3 regions of the Paenibacillus sp. 1-8 genome follow, and region 3 is predicted to be linked to each of the others. Evidence: riboswitches for the same ligand, from Rfam matches in the RefSeq annotation. Region 3 holds a riboswitch; each other region holds the start of a gene.

Region 1 (7,222 bases), 170 kb from region 3:
GAGGGAGGAGGAGATGCCGAGCGGCTGCGCGTCTCCTACGACAATATCCGCGCCCTGCTTACCGGGCGCTTCCAGCAGGCCCAGCGCCAGCGGATTGGCGCTGACAACCATAAGACCCTTGTGGGCATGGATCAGGTCAGCCATCGGCTTCAGATTTTCCACGGCCCCGAAAAAATTAGGGCTTTGGACCAAAACTGCCGCCGTCTGCTCTGATATGGCCGCCGTTAATGCCTTCACGTCAGTTACACCATCTGCACAGTCGATCTCCACGACATCCAAATCCAGCCCGCGTGCATAGGCCGCCAACACCTGACGTGCCTCCGGATGGACGGTCCGCGATACGATAAGCTGCTTGCGGCGGGTGGCAGCGGCAGCCAATGAGCCTGCTTCTGCCAGCGCAGTCGCTCCGTCGTACATGCTGGCATTGGCTACAGCCATGCCTGTTAATTCGCATATATACGATTGAAATTCGAAGATGGCTTGCAGCTCGCCCTGGCTTACCTCTGGCTGATAGGGGGTGTAGGCTGTATAAAATTCCGAGCGTGAAGTGATATGCTGGATGACGGATGGAATATGATGATCGTAAATCCCTGCGCCGAGAAAGCTGGCGTGCGTGTCTGTATTGGCATTTTGCCCGGCCAGTCCTGATAAGTGGCGGGTTAAGGCTCTTTCGTCTAACTGAGAAGACAGGGGCAGCTCCCCCTTATACCGGATCACCTCAGGAATATCGCTGAATAAATCGTCGATGGACGATGCGCCGACCACGCGCAGCATTTCAGCTTGATCCTGCTCGGTCATAGGAAGATAACGATGCTGTTTCATTGGGTCTGGCTCCTTTCAACCAACAAGATCGTAAAAACGTAAAACGATTAATAAATGATTGCCAACTGGGCAGCGGTTAGTAACGGATCACGATAGTTATAGTAAGACGAGCGTTTAAATCAGTGTGGACGTTTATAAAAGGGTGCTGCTACCACCTCGGCGCGCAGGCGCTTGCCACGAATCTCGACCTCCAGCGACGTGGATAGGGAACTGAAGCGGCTGTCCACCAGAGCCAAACCCAGATTACGTTTTAAGGTGGGCGATTGGGTTCCAGTTGTGACCTCGCCGATTTGCTGTCCTTCCGCGAACACGGGGTAATGAGCACGCGGGATGCCACGGTCAAGCATTTCCAGCCCGATCAGCTTGCGCGGAATGCCTTGTTCTTTCTGGCGTTGCAGAGCCTCTCTGCCGATAAAATCTCCCTTATTCAGCTTGACGAAGAAGCCTAAACCAGCTTCCAGCGGTGAAATCGTGGCGGACAGCTCCTGTCCGTACAGCGGCAGCCGCGCCTCGAAGCGCAGTGTATCCCGGGCTCCAAGTCCAGCGGGAACCAGACCATACGGCTCACCGATGCGAAGCAATCCGTCCCACACTGCCGGTGCATTCGCAGCAGGCACATAAAATTCAAAGCCGTCTTCCCCCGTGTATCCGGTGCGGGAGACGAGCGCTTTTGCTCCGAACAATTGCACATCCTCGCTGAATCGGAAGGAGGCCAGCTTTGTAATGTCCGTGTCTGTCACGGCTGCGGCAATACGCGCAGCCTCAGGTCCTTGCAACGCCAGCAGTGCCACCGCATCTGATACGTTTTCCAGATGAACGGATGCAGGCGCATGGCGAAGCAGCCAATCCCAATCCTTATCGATGTTGGAGGCATTCACAACAAGCATGTAACGCTCCGGCCCTTTGTAGTAGACAAGCAGGTCGTCTACTACACCTCCATCCGGGTAACACAGGAGTGAATATTGGGCCTTGCCCGGCTCCAATTGGCTGACATCGTTCGTCGTCACCTGTTGCAGAAATGCTTCGGCTTCCTGGCCCTCGATCAAGAATTCACCCATATGCGATACATCGAATAATCCCGCACGTTGCCGGACGGCCTCGTGTTCCTTTTGAATGCCACTGAACTGTACAGGCAGCTCCCAGCCGCCAAAATCAATGCAACGAACCCCCGACAGCGTGCTGTAGGATGAATGCAGTGGCGTTTTTCGCAAATTAGTCATTTTTCCACTCCTATCCGGTGTGATCGGCTAAACAAAAAAGACAGGCCGAAAAAAACGTATGAACGGCAGTCCACACACTTTTTTTCAGCTCTGTCCTTGATACCTGAGAGTTACCCCGGCGTGTACCGGGTTTCCCCTTGGGTGATCCGCCTGTATAGCGAATGCTCTCCAGAGATGCGTCCGGCAGAGGTCCTTTTGCCTGAGAGATTCACCTGCGGTGCAGGTTTACTCCTTCGGCGCTGCCTCTGATCAGCTATACGTCATCCGGTCCTGCCGGTAACAGCTTGATCCGACTCGCTTGCTGCCTTGTTTTACAGGTGGCAACAGCGATGCGAGTGTTGGCAGTCTCTCCCTCCACGTTCATCCGCGTTTCCAATTATCGGGTGTTGCCAAAAGCACTTGTTATAACCCATTAATACGCAAATTTATTTGAAATGTCAACAAAAATGTCATGAAAAATATTATTAAAAACATTTTATTCATAAATAAGGATATGTAAGCGTTTGTTATAATCTGTCGTATTTTTAGTTAGAAAGATATATGGAGTAATGAGAAATATTTTTGTTAGTATTATTGACATGATAGTTCTAGTTGTCATAATCTTAACCTGTCATAGACGGGTAGGGAAACGATGTAATCCATATGAAAGCGAGGCGGAGCAGGATGAGTGAAGTGAAGCAGCAATTGTGGTACACGGAAGAACATGAATGGGTTCAGCGTACAAAGGATGGAACGGTACGAATCGGTATTACGGACTTTGCACAGCATCAACTGGGCGATATCGTTTTTGTGGAGCTGCCTGGGGAGGGAGCAGCGATTGAGCAGGGGACGGAAATTGGTACTATTGAATCGGTAAAGACAGTATCCGACTTGTTCGCTCCAGTAACGGGAACGGTGTTGAAGGTGAATGAAGCGTTGGAAAGTACGCCTGAGCTGGTGAACGAATCTCCCTACGAAAAAGGCTGGATGATCGAAGTGAAGATTGGGGAAGATCTGGAGGAAGCACTAAGCAAGCTGCTGTCTGCGGATCAGTACGAGCAGTTGACTGCCAATGAGTAATAATGGGGCAAAGTAGATTAAATAACTGAATAAGGGCGGTGTTTGTCCGCTTGATTTTGTATAAAAATAGTCGCGATGAATTGGCATAGCGGCTATTTTTTGCTGTCTTTTTTGCGAGCGTAATTACGTGTTTTCCTTTTGTTTAGAGGATGGATTTCGTACATAAATTGTACCTATGATGCTCCGCTCCTGCTGCTCGATGAGCCTACCAGCAATTTGGGCTATCCTGATTTTTTGGCGGTTTTTAACATGCATGTGAAGGGATAAAGGGAATTATTTAGGGTGCTTGGAGGGCTGCTGCTGTAGCCTGTTCATAGTTTTGTCATAAAATGGAGTGTGCGTGTGAAATGAAAGCAGCATCCGTATTTGAAATCATCCGACTTTTCAAGCTTGTCTTATTTTGATAGCCTAGTAGGTAAGGATTTCTGTGAAATCCTGAGGTATATTGACAAGTCGTAAACATCATAAATGATGGATGAACAGAGGCTGAAAGCCGATGTACAGAAATGGGTGGTGAACAGGAATGTCTGATTTCAATCAACTCAAGGAGCTTGAGCACACAACATATCCCACATATGAAGGCGATGATTTGGGTCTTACTTATACGCCTGCGGGCAGCATGTTTAAAGTATGGGCACCGACTGCGAAGCAGGTTCATGTAGCGCTGTATGACAACGCTGGATTGTACGATCAGGAAGGTAACGTTCAGGACCATAGCGGTGGCCGGGAATTTCCGATGAGCCGTGATGAGCGTGGTGTATGGTCCGTAGAGCTGGAAGGCGACTGGAACAAGTATTATTACATGTACAGGCTGGAATGGGCAGACCGTACACTTCATTATGCCGCCGACCCTTATGCGACAGCGGTATCAGCTAATGGACAGCGCACGGCAATCGTTGATTTGGCTCAAACCCATCCGGACGGATGGAAAGAGGATACTGGACCCACACTTGCCCGGGCTACGGATGCCATTATATATGAGCTTCATGTGCGTGATTTTTCAATGGATACACATTTTAATACTGGAGAAAAAGGCTTATCTGCCGCACAAGGACAGTTTGCAGCCTTTACGTATACGGGACTAAAAGATTCGGGGGGCAACAGCATCGGACTGGATCATTTGCTGGAGCTGGGCATTACACATGTCCATCTGCTTCCGGTAGCTGATTTCCATACGGTAAATGATTTTGCGGGACAGGGTACGGAATATAACTGGGGCTATGATCCCCAGCACTATAATGTGCCGGAGGGATCTTATTCTTCCAATCCGGCTGACCCGGAGGCACGTATACGGGAGTTGAAGCTGCTGGTGCAATCCCTGCATACTGCTGGCATCGGTGTCATTATGGACGTCGTGTACAACCATACTTTCTCGGTGGAAAAAGGGCCGTTCGACCCTGTTGTACCGGGTTACTATTACCGTACGGATGAGCATGGGAAGCTTTCCAACGGCTCGGGTGTGGGCAATGAGGTGGCCAGCGAACGCCCCATGGTTCGCAAGTATATCAAGGATTCACTGCGCTATTGGGCAGAAGAATATCATATAGACGGCTTCCGTTTTGATCTGATGGCACTGATTGATACGCCGACTGTGGAGCAGCTTACACAGGAGCTTCGCTCTGAGGTTCGTCCCGATCTGCTTATCTATGGAGAGCCTTGGACGGGGGGAGAATCCCCGCAGCCTCTGCTTACGTTAAAAGGAACACAACGGGACAAAGGCTTTGCCGTCTTCAATGACAACTACCGTTCTGCTATTAAGGGTGACAGTGATGGTACCGCAAGTGGCTTTGCCACGGGGGCATGGGATCAGGAGGAACTGGTGCTTAAAGGTGCATTTGGAGCTATTCATGATTTTACGGCTCAACCTTCGGAGACCGTCAATTATGTCACGGCTCACGATAATCTCAATCTGTGGGATAAAATTTTGACAGTGCGGAATTTGCGGGAGCGCTGTGGTTTTCCACAATGGGAGCAGGGTCAGCCGCAGGATGGGAGAACGGCCGAACAAGCCGTGGCGGAAGCAGACCCGTACCGGGACGTGAATGAGCATGAATTGCTGGAGGATGAAACCGTACGCAAATCCTTGCTGGCAAACGGCATGGTGCTGACCTCCCAGGGTATTCCCTTTATCCATGCAGGTGATGAACTGTTGCGCTCCAAATATGGAGACCATAATAGCTACCGTAGTGTGGATGTGGTGAATGCTATTCGCTGGGAGAACAAGGCAAGATTTCGCCCCGTATTTAATTACTATCAGGGGTTAATCGCTTTACGGCGCAGTCATCCGGCATTCCGGATGGATCACCGAGAGCTGGTGGAGCAGCATATGGAAGTGCTGCACAGCAGCGGGCATGTGGTAGCTTTTGCATTGAGGCACCATGCTAACGGCGATGCATGGAATCAGATTGTGGTGATTTATAACGGCTCGGATACGGAGCAGACGATACTGCTGCCTGCGGAATCGGATCGATGGCATGTCGTTGTGGATGCTCACGGGGCTGGAAATGAGATACGGTATGAAGTAGCAGGCCATCGTGTGACCGTTTCGCGCTGGTCGATGATGGTACTGTATGATCAGGAGGAACCCGCTCAGCCATCCTTTTTGACCGGACAGGACCAGACTAGCGAGCTGGCGGAGAACGGATTGGAAGGTTCGGATGAGGGAACAGACCAAGAAATCGCAGGTCACTACGAAGAAGCGGCGTTGTATCGCACCATTGAGTTGATTTACGAGCGTACGGATCGACAATATTCCGGCTGGAATGTATGGGTATGGGGCACTGGATGGCGGGACGGACATGTAGAATTGAGTGAATTGGATGACGGTCGCGCAGTAGCGCGTATTCAAGTGGCTCCTCATGTGCGGCGTATCGGCTACATCGTCCGCCTCAATCAGTGGGATGCCAAGGATATTGAGGCTGATCGGTATATTGATGTAGACCTGAACCGATCTGTGATGCAGGTATTGATTCATAGTGGCAGAGAAGAATATTTGCTGCTGGTCAACGACAACCGAGCAGGATAGCTTTATTTTTCAGAGATAGCATTTTTCGATGATTTCGAGAAATGCTATTTTTTTATGCAAACGTGTGTCAGTTTCAGAAAAAAGGGGTAATATAAAATTATGGACTTGTTTGGTTTTGCCAGCTTGCTGGCTTATACCTTGTAGTACGACTGGTAAACAGGCAAGATTCTTGAGGAATAATCATTTGTAAGGTACCTGAAGGAGGTTGTATATCATGAGTTCTAATGGAGGAAGTATTCAACTGACCGCCCAGCCGAGAACAGAGAAGAAGGGTTCGGCACTTCGTGGATTGAGGTTAAAAGGACGGATTCCAGCTGTGATTTACGGCTCTGAGCTTGAAGGAACCCCTGTACATGTCGATGCCAAGGAATTTAATAAAGTAGTCAGAACCGGACGTTCAGAGGTGTTTAACCTCACCGTAGAGGGTGGAGAAACCATTCCGGTCATCATTAAAGACTATCAGCAGCGTGACAACCAGTGGTTGCATGCCGATTTTCTGAAAATTTCCAAAAACAAACCGCTTCGCGTGCGTGTTTCTATTGACTATCAAGGTACACCTGTAGGTACAAAAACGGGCGGTATTCTGCAAATTCAGGAAACCGAAGTCGAAGTCGAGGGTCTTCCTGCTGACCTGCCATCTACCATTGAGGTGGATGTATCCGCACTGGATGTCGGCGACAAGCTGAGCGCAAGCGACCTGAAACTCCCTAAAGGAGTAACCTTGCACGTTCCTGAGGAAGAGCTGCTTGCATCCATTATTGTTCCGCGTGCGGTTGAGGTGGAAAATGCTGCTGTGGCAGGCGATGCAGCTGCAACAGAAGGTACTGAAGCGGCTTCTGAAAACAAGGAATCCTGATGCTGAAGGTCATCGGATAGATGAGTGCCCGCCTATTGAAGACGGCTATTCAAAGATAAATCTAAAATCGCTCCCTGATTAGGGGGGGCGATTTTTTGCGTTTAAATAACATGCGATTACATCCATCTAGAGATGATTTTATTTTATGATTTGGTAATTAAAGGTGATTTGAATTTTTAGTACGACCATCATTCAATACGCGTTCTGATATGACGATATATAAAGTATGGCGTTTACGTT
Region 2 (7,222 bases), 1.8 Mb from region 3:
TCCAGATGGTCAACTGCAGGGTAATATTGATCCTTAATGCGAAAAGATACCGTTAACCCTTTGATCTCCAACACCGGCTCGCTACTCAATGTATATGCTTCCTCCATTCTCCATGGCCTTGTCCTGCTAATGCACGCCACGCTTGATGTTAAACCTCTCATAAACATTACACACTGATTTAGTCGGAATAATTTGAATTCATCCTATCACCAGTATATGGATATATCAATTAAGATTAGACTATCACCATCATTGGTAAAACCAATGATTCAGCAGCAGCGCGACCTTTCTGGCACAAAATATAATGAAATAACCAACCACAGGTTAATTTTTAGCACAAAAAAAGCCGCCTGACCCCCTTAAAGGGATCAAGCGACTGGCTGGTCCAGCTCAAATTGTGCTCTCTTCGTTAGTTACGAGGCCGCTCCATAGGAGCCGGATTTGAACGTTCTTGGATCGTACCATTTGTAGCCCGCTGCCGGAGCAGCCCAAGGCTCAGGCTGCGGTTCCGTGGAAGCCGCAGGCTCCTCGAACGGTAGCAGCTGTGTTGGCTGGTCTAGCGTCAGGCCTGCCACATCGGACAGCTTCGTATAGTCCTGCTTCCATGCGAGCCATTGGACCGTCTGTACCAGGAAGGTGGAATCGTCCACTTCCTTGAAGCCATCGTACGTCTTCTTCGACTGTCCGTTTTCCTCACGAACATATTTCGGCGTGGCATCCTCAACTGGCGAAGAATCGCCGATAAACGCTGCCTTGCCTTGGCCCACCTTGGAGATAGCGGCATAAGGTCCTTCCGCACGACCCCCGCCGTTATAAACTCCCTGGTCCACAGCATTGCCCCATTTGTTCGTGCCCGAAGGGATATAAGCGATTCCTTTCGCCTTGGTCGGGTCAATAATCGCCAGTGTAGAACCAGCATGCATTGCAATCGAACGTACACCCTTCGTAATGCCAAAGGATTGATCTGCCGCTACGATGTCCGTAGCGTTCACGTCACCAAGTGCATTGTAGCGGAAACGAACGCCAAAGTTCGTCGCCAGCCAGTCGGAACTGGTTAATCCCTGCATAGCTGGTGATGCAGCTTCTTCTGTAGTCATGCCTTTGGCCGGATTGGAATAGGCTCCACGGCGGTAGCCGTTCATAACCTCGGAGGAATCCCAACGGTTTTTGTTTCGGTCAGCGTTATAGTGGTCAGAAATGAAGAAAATGCTGCCTCCATTCTTCACGTATTGCACCAGTGCGGCCTGCTCGGATGCCTTAAAGGCAACATTGGCTTCACCAATGATGAACACATCGTATGGACGCAGCTTGTCATACGTTATAGCCTGCTCTCCATAGGTAAAAGGAATGGAACGGTTCAACGGGTCCACGGTAAAACCTGCATTACGCAGTCCGCCCGCAAAATCGGAAAAGGCTCCATCAATAACCCAATCTGCTGCTCCGGCTGTCTGTGCGTGCGTATTATCAAACAGTACTTTTTTGCCTTTTCCATCCGGTAATGTCGTACCGGGTTGACCCGGGGTACCAGGATCAGGTTCGCCCGGATCACCAGGATTTCCAGGCTCGCTTCCGCTTACCAGCTCCACAGCGCTTGGGCTTTTCACGCCGCCAAAATTGTTATAGGCACCGAGCGCACCCGTCACGCGAATTTTACTGCCGATCAGCTCAGGATGGCCTGACAGCCCGAATGCTCCTCTATACGCGGATGTCAGTTGTACATTTAACAGATTAGACGTATTACGTTCACTCGCCTGATCCGCAATCAGTACGTTAAAATCGTTTGCAAACGGGGCAGAGAAATTAGCCGTTTTCGATCCGGTGGCATGTCCTACGACGTAGCCTTCTACCGTCACCGTACCTCCGCTGCTTTGACGCTGAAGCGCTTCCGCTACCGTCAACGCGCCCTCTGCCTTGACCTGGCCGAATGGAACGAAGAGTCCTACCAGCAGTGATACGATTGCCGCCAGATGCAGCATTCCTTTTAAGCGTGAACCTGTGAACCGGAAACCTTTTACCATACGTAAATGTCCCTCCCATTATTCCATAAATTAGCTTGTCCTCTATCAGATTAGCTATCAACCTTCTAATTCCTTCCTGTTTTCATCCATAATTATGTAAAATTTAATCTTTTTTATTGAGAAGGTACCTGATTATGTAAAATTTCAACCTGTGATTGACACCGGGCATGGCATACATTACGCTTAGGAGGAAATGTTGAACGGTATACGCGAATGAAGATGACGGGAGAGTCTGTCCGGGAAGCACATCCCGGCGGCACCGAAGGAGCAAGACGCCAGCACCCGGCTGGCGGATAATCTCTCAGGTCCATGTATCGCCATCTGACGCAACTCTGGAGAGAGCGCAAGCCACCCAAGGGGTAAGGCGGTAGTACACCGCACGAAACTCTCAGGTAACGAGGACAGAGATAAGGGAAATTTCCTTATCCTGTCCTTTTTTGTGCTTACATGCTGCGTTAGCATTAGAAACTGTCACACCCGCGCAAGGGCGCGGCAACACCATATACTATGGTATTCAAACATACAGGGGGCCACACCATGCGTTTCAAAGATGTATTTTCCATTATCGGTCCGGCTATGACTGGACCCTCCAGCTCGCATACCGCAGGCGCAGTGCGGCTCGCACGCGTTGCCCGACACTGGCTTGGTACGCAACCTGACCGTGCCCGCCTGACGCTGTACGGCTCATTTGCCGATACGTACAAGGGACACGGCACAGACCTGGCACTCATTGCCGGACTGCTGAATTACGATACAGACGACCACCGGATTCCGGATGCGGAGCAATGTGCAGAGCAAGCCGGGATGGAAGTAGAGTTCGCTGTCAGCGGACTGCCCGCCCCCCATCCGAACACGGTCCGCTTCGAGCTATGGAAGGGTGAAGAACAGCGCACGCTGCTAGGCTCCTCCATCGGCGGCGGCAGCATTCATGTCCAGCAGCTTAACAAGTTCCGGGTCAATCTGACCGGAGAGCTGCCTACGCTGGTGCTTCTTCACTCGGATAAGCCCGGAACATTGGGCGCGGTGACTTCGGCGCTGGGTGCAGCTAACATTAACATTGCCTACATGCACGTGGATCGCAAAGGCCGGGATGGCGAAGCGCTCACTGCTATTGAAACCGATAGCCCCGCTCCGGCTGAATTAATTGCCGAGCTGCGGGCTTTGCCTCATATGTATGAAATCAAAATGATTAATTTGAAAAAAGGAGCTGAATCCGATGCGGTTTAGCCATCTGCATGAATTAGGTGCCTTGTGCGCCAAGGAATCCACTACGATTGGGCGCCTGATGATCAAGGAACAGGTACAAGAAACGAACACACCGGAGGAAGAAATCTTCCGACAAATGGCTGATTATTATGAAGTCATGAAGGAAGCCGTTCATCGCGGGCAAACACAGGACACCGTATCCCGCAGCGGATTGACGGGCGGCGACGGCAAGCGCCTGGCGGAATATTTGCGCGCAGGGGAAACCTGCTCCGGCGATGCCTCGGCACTCGCCATGGCGTACGCCCTCTCCGTGTCGGAGGTCAATGCGTCCATGGGTCGCATTGTTGCCACGCCTACCGCGGGTTCATGCGGGGTCATCCCCGGCGTGTTCATCAGCGCGCAGGAGCGGTTTGGCTGGGATGACGAGCATATGGTGCGCGGACTGTTCGCCGCTGGAGCGATTGGCTACGTTATCGCCAACAATTCCTTTATCTCCGGTGCGGAGGGAGGCTGTCAGGCCGAGATTGGCTCAGCCATCGGGATGGCTGCAGGCGCTATGGTCGAGCTGCGCGGCGGTACGCCAGAACAGGCCATTCATGCAGTGGGCCTCGCGCTCAAGAACACGCTCGGCCTGATTTGCGACCCCGTCGCCGGGCTCGTGGAGATTCCTTGCATCGTGCGCAACGGGCTGGGAGCCGTGACCGCGCTTGCCGCTGCGGATATGGCTCTGGCGGGTGTGCGCAGCGCCATCCCGTCTGACGAAGTCATCGACGTGATGCTCGAAGTCGGCAGCGCGATGCCGTCCAAGCACCGCGAGACCGCCAAAGGCGGCCTGGCCCAAACGCCGACCGGCAAGCGTCTGACGGAGTCGCTTACACGCAACATACCAGCCAAGAAGGATAAGTCGTAGCTTCTAAGCGGTAAACCTCCTCCCGCATGTAGATCGGGAGAGAAGCTGCCGTCTGTCCAGCCACATAAAGGTGAAAAGGTTGCTCGACACTTCCATTTTATCAAAGAACGGTTTTTTTTGATTTTAGAAGGATTGCAGAAGCTTTTCTCGCTGGTCACAACAGCGATTGGAACAACGGTCCGTTCGCGAAGCGTCCATCTGAGTGCCAACGAATATCATTCTCTAAAGCAAAGGGGCGCCCCATTGCCATTTCCATGGCTTTTGGGACACCCCTTTTTTTTACTGAACGTTCACCAGTACCTTCGTTGTTTTACCTGCATATTTCACCGTAATGACAGCTTTACCTTTACCCTGTGCCTTAATGCTGCCGTCTTTAACCGTAGCAACAATAATTCGGGACGAGGACCAGACAGCCGGCTTGGATACATCCTTCTCCGACTCATCCTTATACGTAGCTGTAGCCGTAACCTTAGCTATCTGTCCTGCTTTCAAATTCAGCGAGACTTCGTCAGTTTGCAAATATTTAAGCGTATCGACATCCACCGGTACGGTGATATATTTCCCGCCAAACTTCGCCTGAATATTGGTTTTACCGTAGCTTACTGCGGTAACCTGGCCCTTTTTGACCGTAGCTACCTTATAATTGAGCGTTTTCCATTCGGCTTGGGCCGTAACGTCTTTTTCTTTGCCATCACTGGATTTGACCACAATTGCGATGGTTTTTTGATCTCCGGATTTAAGCGATAACGCGATAGCATCCGCCTCAATCTGTTGCGCCACATCCACTTCTACTGTAAATGTAATGCTTTGCTTGCCATAAGAAGCTGTAACAGTAGCCTTACCACTGCCATTCGCTTTGATCAAGCCCTCGCTAACCTCAACCACTTTCACATTGCTGGTAGTCCAGGTGGCATCCTTGGTTACATCTGCTTTTGTACCGCCACTCTTGACGCCTGCTACTTTCAACTGCTTCGTTTCCTGGGCACCAAGCGCAATCACGCGTGTGTCTGTTTCCAAACGGTCTACGAGACCGACTTGTACATTAATGGTCAGCTTTTTGCCATTATAAGTGGCTGTAACAACCGCCTTACCCGCTGCTTTACCTGTAATTGTACCTTTGGATACCGAAGCAACATCTTCCGCACTTGAAGTCCATTCTGCATCCTGTGTAACATCTTCCTTACGACCATCTGCATAGGTAGCAGTCAGAGTCGCAACATAGTCCTCATTAATATCAATCGTTGCCGTTTTGGAGGACAATGCCAGATCACCAGGCACATTCACAGATACCGTCGCTGTGACTGTTTTGCCGCCATAAGAAGCAGTGATCGTAGCCTCACCTGTTTTATAGCCCGTTACTTCACCCTTGCTAACAAAAGCAATATCTTCATTGCTGGATTTCCATTCTGCCTTATCCGTGATATCTTCTTCCGTACCTGTTACGTACGTCGCGGTTAGCTTGAGCTTCTTGGATTCCTTGGCATTCAGGCTCAGCTTGTCCTCGCTCAAATCCAGATATCTGGACGTTTCCACATCTGCCTTAATCGAAACCGTCTTATCGCCATACTTCGCGGTCACCGTAGCCGAACCCGCTCCAATCGCCATAATCGTTCCTTTGGTCACCGTCGCAATTTTTTCGTCGCTTGTGGACCATGTAGCTTTATCCGAGACATCCGTTACCGTTCCATCAGGGTACACCGCAGAAACCTGTACTTTTTTGGATTCATCCAAACGGAGAAAAATATTGGATTCGCTGGCTTTCAGCTTATTCGTTTGATCCACATCCACCGAAATGGTAGCAGACATCGTACCGTATTTACCGGTAATCGTCGCTTTACCCGCGCTGTAGCCCGTAATCGTGCCTTTCAGTATATCCGCCACGGCTGCATTGCTTGAGCTCCAATCGGCGGACTCTGTAACATCCTGCACCGTTCCATCAGGGAAGGTCGCGGTCAGTTTAACCTTCTCGGTATCCTTCAACAAAAGGGAAACTTCTGGTGAACTGACTTCCAGACGCTTAACCTGTTCTACCTGTACAGCAATCGTTACCGTCTGTTGACCGTATACGGCTTTAATATTGGCTGTACCTGCTCCCTGAGCGGTCACCAATCCGTTAACAACGGTTGCTACCTTTTGATTATCCGAAGTCCAAGTCGCATCACCCGATACCTGAGTTGTCGTGTTATCACTGTAAGTCGCTGTCAGATCGACCTGTCCTGTACCGCTTGAACGCAAGCTCAGGCTCTGCACACTGGATGTCAGTGCCTTAACCTTTTTCGTTACATGTACCTGAACCGATTGTATCTTATCTTTATAGGTCGCAACCACAGTTGCTTCCCCTTCGCCCTTACCTGAAACCGTACCGTTATATACCGTAGCAATAGCAGTATTATCACTTTTCCAATCCGTGCTTACAGTTACATTTGAAGTCGTCCCATCGGCATAAATAGCCGTAGCCGTCAACGCAGCCGTATCTCCCTGCTGCACAGTTACCTCGTTAGAGGAAAGGACAATCTTGGAAAGCACCGGATCAGCTGCGGATGCAAACCCTGCGTATGATGTAAAACTTGAGATCAGGATGACCAACGCCAAGAAACCGGACCATCTATTCTTCAAAATCTAATTCCCTCCCATTTCGAAACTTAAAATTAAGGATTTCGCAAAATCCTTATACCTACGTTTTATGTCGACATGTGGAAAAGAATAGTTTAGGCTTTAAAGAAAATTTGGTCCTTATTAACTACTGAATTTTACATTAACAGCTCGGCCACCGTTTCTTTCCAGCGATTGATCACCGATTCCGGCTCCTTGAGACGAACCGTGACACCTGTCAAGATATCCGCATATTGAGCAGAATCCTCTCTGGCTGCGAAAACCCGTGCCGCAAAACGCTCGCGTACATGCTTGGCCCCCAGCAAAGCCGACAGGTGTTCCAGCGACAATCGGACATAATGCGCCTTCCCGCCGATGAACACCGCGAGCGTCGCCTTTCCGGTACGAATCATGTTGCCCGTCGTAGTCGTGCCCGGCCACAGTGCCAGACGCAGATTTCCCTCGTCCAGCGCTACAACCTCGCCCACGCTAACCA
Region 3 (7,222 bases):
CTTCAAACCGGATGGAAGCTACATCGGGAATCAATCTCCTGACATCCGTCTGGGCTGGAAAACTGCTGTGGATTTCCACAGGAAGCATCTGCTCGCCAATGCGGATGGCTGGACTCCCGAATGGAACGCTTCGGTCAATAACGGCAAAATAGCCTCTTTTGTAGGGGCAGTCTGGATGAAGCAGGTTCTCACGGAGGCTGCACCGGATACTGCGGGCAAGTGGAGAGTCGCCCGTGCCCCTGGAGGGGACGGCAATTTGGGTGGATCTTTTATTTCCATCCTCAAATCCAGCAAACATCCCAAAGAAGCCTTTGAAGTCCTGACTTGGCTGCAAAACCCGGAACACCAACTGGATGCCTACCATAAAATTGGGCTGTTCCCGTCCACTCCCGGCGTCTATGACGATCCTGTCATGGAGACACCCGAGCCTTTCTTTGGCGGTCAGGCCACTGGACTGATCTTTGCCGCCTCCGCACGTAATGTCAAAAGCAGCTATTTCGGTGAGCGTTATCCTGTCATCCACGGCATTGTGACCCGCCGCCTTGCTAATGTCGCCAAGCAGAATGCCGATCCCGATGCATTATGGACGGAAACGATGGACCGAATCGAACGGGAATTACAGCGGTAAAAAACAAAATTCAAAAAAGGCGTGTGGACCATATGCTGAGAGAAATCTGGAAGCACCGTGCCGTTTATGCTGCGATCTCGCCGTTTTATCTGTTGTTTGGCATCTTTGGATTGTTTCCGATTGGTTTTTCATTATATCTGGCGTTTCACAAATGGGACGGTATCGGAGACATGACCTATAACGGCTGGGGTAATTTTCGCTACCTTGTGACAGATAACGAATTTTGGCAGGCTGTGGGCAATACCTTTGTGATCTGGGTGTACTCGACGATTCCGATGTTATTTTTTGCGCTGATTATTGCCTTCCTGCTTTATGCACCTTTTGTCAAAATGCGTACCCTGTGGCGGGTCGGATTTTTTCTGCCGAACGTGACATCCATTGTGGCTGTTGCCATCATCTTTGGCGCTTTATTTGCCAATAATTTCGGATTTCTCAATTACCTGCTGCAACTCCTTGGCTTGCCTATGATCCAGTGGCTTAATGTGCCGTGGGGAATCCAAATCGCCGTTTCCTCCATGGTCGTATGGAGATGGACCGGCTACAACGCGATCATCTATCTGGCCGGACTCCAGAGTATTCCGCATGTGCTGTATGAGGCTGCGAAAATAGATGGAGCAACTGGAGCGCAAGCTTTCTTCCGCATCACCATTCCCATGCTGCGTCCGGTCATCCTGTTTACCGTGATTACGTCCACCATTGGCGGAATGCAGTTGTTCACCGAGCCGCAGGTGCTGGTCGGTAATGACGGTGGTGCCGGAGCAAGTGGCATGACCATTGTGTTGTATCTGTATCGTGAATCGTTCATTAACAACTATTTTGGATATGGTGCAGCCGTCGGATGGGGCATGTTCCTCATTATTGCCCTGTTCTCCATCGTGAACTGGAAACTCGTACAAGGCAAAAAATAACGGCAGGAAGGGGGTTTACAGCATGATGCAGGCACGTGTAAAATCCGTTATTTTATATACCGGGCTGTTGGCGGGAATGATCCTGTCGATGTTTCCTTTTTACTGGCTTATCGTCATGGCTAGCCGTACCACTTCGGACATCTATCGTTTTCCACCACAGTTGTGGTTTGGAAGCCACTTCTGGAGCAATGTGACGAGAGTATTGCAGCAGATTGATTTTGCCGGAGCCTTTTTTAATACGCTTTTTGTAGCAAGCTCCGTTACCCTGTTGGTGCTGTTTTTCGATTCACTGGCCGGTTTTGCATTTGCCAAATTTGATTTTCCGGGCAAAAAAGCATTATTCATCATCCTGCTGGCTACGATGATGGTCCCTTCCCAACTGTCGCTTGTCCCCTCCTTTGTCATGATGGCTACCTTTGGATGGGTAGGTACGTTCAAAGCGCTGATCATTCCGGGGATGGTGAATGCCTTCGGTATCTTCTGGATACGCCAGTATGCGGAGGAATCCATTCCAACGGAACTGCTGGATGCAGGGCGGATGGACGGATGCAGCCTTTTTCGGTTGTATTGGAATGTGGCGCTCCCGATTCTACGTCCTGCGTTCGCTTTTCTCGGCGCATTCACCTTCATAGGAGCATGGAATGATTATTTATGGCCGTTAATTGTATTAACCGATGCGCGCAAATTTACGCTCCAGATTGCGCTGTCCCAATTGAACGGGATTTACAATACAGATTATGCGATGGTCATTGCCGGTACCCTGCTGGCTGTACTGCCGCTTATCATTTTGTTTCTTTTCATTAGCCGCCAGTTTATTTCCGATCTTGCCGCCGGAGCGGTCAAAGATTAGATTTACTTGAATCCCACCAAATTAATTTTTGGAGAAAATCATATGATGAGCCACGTGTTTGAACACTATTTTCACAATGTCAAAAATACCCCTTTGCAAGACCGCATATGCTTTTCCGTACTGCAAACCGTCATTGAAACTGCGCCTAAGCTGCTGGAGGAACGTGATGAGTGTCATTGCCAGTCCTTCATCTAAAAGGCATCATTGTAGAGTTGTCATTTCGGACTGGTGAACAAATCAGCACAGAACAATATTTACAACTACAAAGGATGTGTAACGAATTCATGACACAGAACGTGCAATGGAAGCCTTCGCGTTTTAATGCGCGAACCGCAGTGGATGATGGCGGGCTTATGCTGTTCAACAGCTATACAGGAGCCCTCGCGGTATTTGGGCCAGAGGAAAATCAGCAGGTAGTGGCCTTGCTCGACGCCAGACCGGATGACCCTGTGCCTGAAAGCAGCCTTTCCTTGCAGGAGCAGCTTCTACAGCATGGCTTTCTGGTCAATGCTGCAACCGATGAGCTAAAACAAGCAGAGGAATTACATCAGTCTGTGCAGCAGCAGAATAGTATGCATCTGGTATTGCTCGCTACCGAAGCCTGCAACTTCCGTTGCTTCTATTGCTACGAATCCTTCCCGAGAGCGACGATGAAGAATCACGTTGTGTCCGGACTGGAAGCCTATATTCAGCAGCAAGCTCAAATTGGCAAGCTCCAGCAGCTCACGATTAGCTGGCACGGGGGTGAGCCATTACTGGCCCCGCACGTTATAGAGCAACTATCTCAATCCTTTATTCGCTCCTGCGACCAGCATGGTGTCCTCTATGGCGCAGAAATCTCGACGAACGGCTACTATTTGTCCCGTGAACGATTTGAGCAGCTGTTGGACTGGCGTGTGGAACGATTCATGGTTACGCTGGACGGCAGCGAGGAAGTCCACGATGCACGACGCGGGCTGCATGGCGGAGGCGGTACATTCCGTCGTATCGTCGATAATCTTCTTTCTTTAAAAGACGTACAACGACCGTTTGAGATTAATTTGCGCGTTAACTTCGATAACAGTAACCTGGAGGCCGTCACTGACTTTATCCCGCAGCTTACGGAATGGTTTGCAGATGATCCCCGATTTAAAGTATTTTTCCGGCCTGTCGGCTGTATGGGGGGCGAAAATGATCTGAATTTGTCCGTATGCGACGACCGTACGAAAGACCGTAAAATATGGGAGTTTAACGAAGCAGCCATTGCACAGGGATTGACTGTCAGCTCCTTTATCTCGGATATCCTGCTCCCTACAGGAGCCATATGCTATGCAGCCAAGCCCAATTCCCTGATTGTCGGATCAGACGGAAAGCTGTACAAATGCTCAGTCGCCATAGATCAGGAAAACAATCAGTTGGGCCAGATTCACGGGGACGGGAGCATGGAGCTGGATCTCGATAAAATGGCACTGTGGACCACTTCAGGTGAAGAAACGGACGCAAAGTGCCAAGCCTGCTTTTTCCGACCTGCCTGTCAGGGGAATCATTGCCCCCTGTACCGGATGCGCACAGGGAACCGCCCTTGCTCCTATGAAAAACGGCAGATCAAGCGAACCTTGCGTACGCTGTGGCTGCAATCCCAATCGGAGGAGGTGAAATAACATGAAGATTATTCGTCCTGCTGTACGACCTACAGCGATTACAACTGGCCGTCTGTCCAAATCTGTACCCGGCAATTTGAGCTAATCCTAAAGTAAGCTAAGTACACATATCTATAGAGCATCCCCCAGCTTCATCCTGCTCTATAACGTAAAAAGGGAGTGCCCTCCCAGCCTGTAATGGCTGAGGGACACTCCCTTTTCGTTGTTTCTTTACGAGCTGACTGTTTGTCCTTTTTCTTCTATGTCTATGGCTGCTCCTGCACTGGCACCTGCGAGTATTCCCTTTTTCTTGTTGGGATACAGGGAATCCATATAGGTACGGGTCTCAGCAACTACAATTCCCGACAAGCCAAGCAGTGCAATCAAGTTCGGGAAGGCCATCATGGCGTTAAAGATATCTGCCAGTAACCAGATCGCATCCAGCTTAATAAACGCACCTCCGGCAACCAGTGCAATGAACAGATAACGGTACGGCTTAATCCATTTGACACCCAGCAAATATTCAACACAACGTTCTCCATAGTAGTTCCAGCCAAGCATGGTGGTGAACGCGAACATAATCAGAATGATTGTGAGCAGTTCCGCACCAAGCGGGAATGCGCTGGAGAAAGCTTGCTGCGTCATCAAGCCCGCATCGGTAGGACCGCTCCATACGCCGCTAACCAGCAACGTCAACCCGGTCATCACGCAAATAATCATCGTATCTATAAAGACACCTGTCATGGAAATCAACCCCTGCTCCGCAGGCCATTTGGTTTTGGCGGCTGCGGCTGCAATCGGTGCGCTTCCCAATCCGGCCTCATTGGCAAAAATCCCTCTGGCTACCCCGCTGCGCATCGCCAGCATAATTGTAGCCCCGGCAAATCCACCCGTCGCAGATGTCGTGGAAAATGCCGAATGCAGCACAAGCGCGAGTGCGGCAGGAATCTGATCGGCGAACCGAATCAGTACGATCATACAGATCAGCACGTACAAGCCTGTTTTGAAGGGAACGACTTTGGTCGATACCTTGGCAATGCTTTTGAGCCCTCCAATGGTAACGAGTCCCGTAAGGGTAGCAATGATCAATGCCGTTACAATCGGCGGAACACCAAAGCTGTTTTCGGTCGAGGATACAATCGCTTTGACCTGCGGAAATGTTCCAATCCCGAACAACGCCACCAGCATTCCGGAAAAGGCGAACAGCATCGCCAGTGGTTTAAAGCGGCGTCCAAGCCCTTTTTCAATATAATACATCGGGCCGCCGGAAAATTGTCCATTCCGATCCTTCACCCGGTATTTTACCGCAAGCACACCTTCCGCATATTTCGTCGCCATCCCGAAAAAGGCTGCAACAACCATCCAGAACAGGGCACCCGGTCCGCCCAGTTTTATCGCTGTCGCGACGCCGACAATACTTCCTGTACCTACTGTAGCCGCCAGCGCCGTACTCAGGGCCGCAAAGCTGCTGACATCCCCGCTACCTTCATTCGGGGCCTTGCCGATCAGCTTGATCGCCAGAGGCAGGCAAAAGACCTGCAACATTTTCAAACGTATGGTCAGCCACAGACCTGTTCCCATGACGAGAATGATCAGAGGGGCACCCCATATCCAACTGCTAATCGTTTCTAATACATGTACCAAATTCATTTCAACCCGCTCCTCCAGCATATTAAAAAACAAAAAAGAGTCAAATCCGCTGATTCGACTCCTGGAGAGGTTAAAGGCACGAAAAAATACAACCATCTTGTGCAGAATTCAGCCACTAACAGCTCATAAAAAAGCCTAGGGCATACCCTGTCACAGGTTATTCGCGTCTCTGTCCTTTTGCCTGAGAGTTTAAGCAGATGATATCTGCGGTGCACCTTCGGCGCCCAATTAAGGGTCTCTCCAGAGTTCTGTCCGTTTACGGTCCCGCTTGTTGCTGTTATCAGCCCAAGCACCTGAGAGTTTTGCCCCTTCGGTCGGAACTTACGTTCCATCTCCCGCAAACATCAACCAGACATATGAAATTGTTTTTTATTATACAGAAAACTTTCAGCTTTTTACAAGTGAAAAATTTGTGAAGTCGTTTCAAGGCTGTTTAAAGTCGTTTTCCAATATTTAGATTGTCAGCAAAATCTCCTCAATCGTGGCAAAAGTACAACCAGATATCATCTGCCCTATGTTCAGATCAGAGACACCTTTCAAGTATCGAGAGTGTTCACACGCCAAGTGAGGGAGGCATGGAAACGGCCTAAAGCTTAGCTTTACGATATCGCAAGTATTTCCAGAATAATACCACATCATAAGAACTGTTTTTTTGAAATGCATTGACAGATGATATAAAATGGACGTAATGCCCTCATAAGCATCCTAAGCGTTGTAACGCGTTTCATATCAAGTATTTTTCTTATGTGAGGAGAAGCATCATGTCGAATCTTGATCAAATTGCCAAACTGGCTGGCTTTTCCAAAGCTACGGTATCCAGAGTGTTAAACAATTCCCCCCATGTGAGCCAGGAAACAAGAAGCAAAATTTTAAAAATCATGCAGGAGCTGGATTACGTTCCCAACCGGAACGCCATTTCCTTATCCAAAGGTCAGACCCTTCAAATTGGCATTATCACTTCAACCATTAATGAAATTGTTCTCGCATTTCTGAACAGCTTTGTAGAGGTGGCGGGCCAGTACGAATTTCAAACGATTATTTATACTTCCGGAGAAGACAAGAAGAAAGAGCTTCTGGCCTTCGAAGATCTGAAAAGAAAAAGAGTTGATGCGTTAGTTATCATTTCCTGTGTAAATGATACCGATTTGTTAAGCACTTATTGCAAGTATGGCCCGATTGTGTCATGGCAACGAATGGATCATACCGATATTCGCTCCGTCGCCATGGACCAGTATGAAGGATATATGCTAGCGCTAAAACACTTGATACAAAAAGGCTATACTCGTATAGCCAATGCCTTTGGCCGCCCACGCAGTATCAACACCCACAGCAGACAACGAGCCTATGCGTATATTATGGAGCAGCACAATCTTCCTGTATTGCAGCATTGGAATTATTCTTCCATCTATAACATCCGTGACGGTGAACAGGTGGTGCGTGATTTGTTACAGTATCGGGACGAATTCCCACAGGCTATTCTATGCTCCAACGATTATGTGGCGGTTGGTATCATCTGCGAAGCCCGTAGACAACTGCTGAACGTGCCGGAAGATCTGGCGATTGTCGG

The links. Region 3 has a riboswitch for glycine ahead of AC0WRU_RS18980 (alanine/glycine:cation symporter family protein). Riboswitches for the same ligand answer to the same signal wherever they lie in the genome.
Region 1: linked by a shared signal. The riboswitch ahead of gcvT (glycine cleavage system aminomethyltransferase GcvT) and the one ahead of AC0WRU_RS18980 (alanine/glycine:cation symporter family protein) in region 3 are both predicted to bind glycine.
Region 2: linked by a shared signal. The riboswitch ahead of sdaAB (L-serine ammonia-lyase, iron-sulfur-dependent subunit beta) and the one ahead of AC0WRU_RS18980 (alanine/glycine:cation symporter family protein) in region 3 are both predicted to bind glycine.

What each region holds. Positions count from the first base shown of each region.
Region 1 covers NZ_CM149995.1:3,965,152-3,972,373, reverse strand. The annotation lists gene gcvPA (aminomethyl-transferring glycine dehydrogenase subunit GcvPA) at 1-822, opposite strand, end outside; gene gcvT (glycine cleavage system aminomethyltransferase GcvT) at 942-2,042, opposite strand; glycine riboswitch at 2,123-2,219, opposite strand; glycine riboswitch at 2,220-2,406, opposite strand; gene gcvH (glycine cleavage system protein GcvH) at 2,706-3,101, shown strand; gene pulA (type I pullulanase) at 3,625-6,126, shown strand; gene AC0WRU_RS18165 (50S ribosomal protein L25) at 6,341-6,982, shown strand.
Region 2 covers NZ_CM149995.1:530,286-537,507, reverse strand. The annotation lists gene AC0WRU_RS02495 (ABC transporter ATP-binding protein) at 1-89, opposite strand, end outside; gene AC0WRU_RS02490 (DUF6359 domain-containing protein) at 414-2,018, opposite strand; glycine riboswitch at 2,232-2,345, shown strand; gene sdaAB (L-serine ammonia-lyase, iron-sulfur-dependent subunit beta) at 2,556-3,245, shown strand; gene sdaAA (L-serine ammonia-lyase, iron-sulfur-dependent, subunit alpha) at 3,235-4,134, shown strand; gene AC0WRU_RS02475 (Ig-like domain-containing protein) at 4,414-6,750, opposite strand; gene AC0WRU_RS02470 (pyridoxamine 5'-phosphate oxidase family protein) at 6,885-7,222, opposite strand, start outside.
Region 3 covers NZ_CM149995.1:4,139,132-4,146,353, forward strand. The annotation lists gene AC0WRU_RS18955 (ABC transporter substrate-binding protein) at 1-628, shown strand, start outside; gene AC0WRU_RS18960 (carbohydrate ABC transporter permease) at 661-1,536, shown strand; gene AC0WRU_RS18965 (carbohydrate ABC transporter permease) at 1,559-2,386, shown strand; partial or broken gene AC0WRU_RS18970 (NADH-dependent alcohol dehydrogenase) at 2,423-2,548, shown strand; gene AC0WRU_RS18975 (radical SAM protein) at 2,671-4,026, shown strand; gene AC0WRU_RS18980 (alanine/glycine:cation symporter family protein) at 4,237-5,655, opposite strand; glycine riboswitch at 5,815-5,909, opposite strand; glycine riboswitch at 5,927-6,003, opposite strand; gene AC0WRU_RS18985 (LacI family DNA-binding transcriptional regulator) at 6,417-7,222, shown strand, end outside.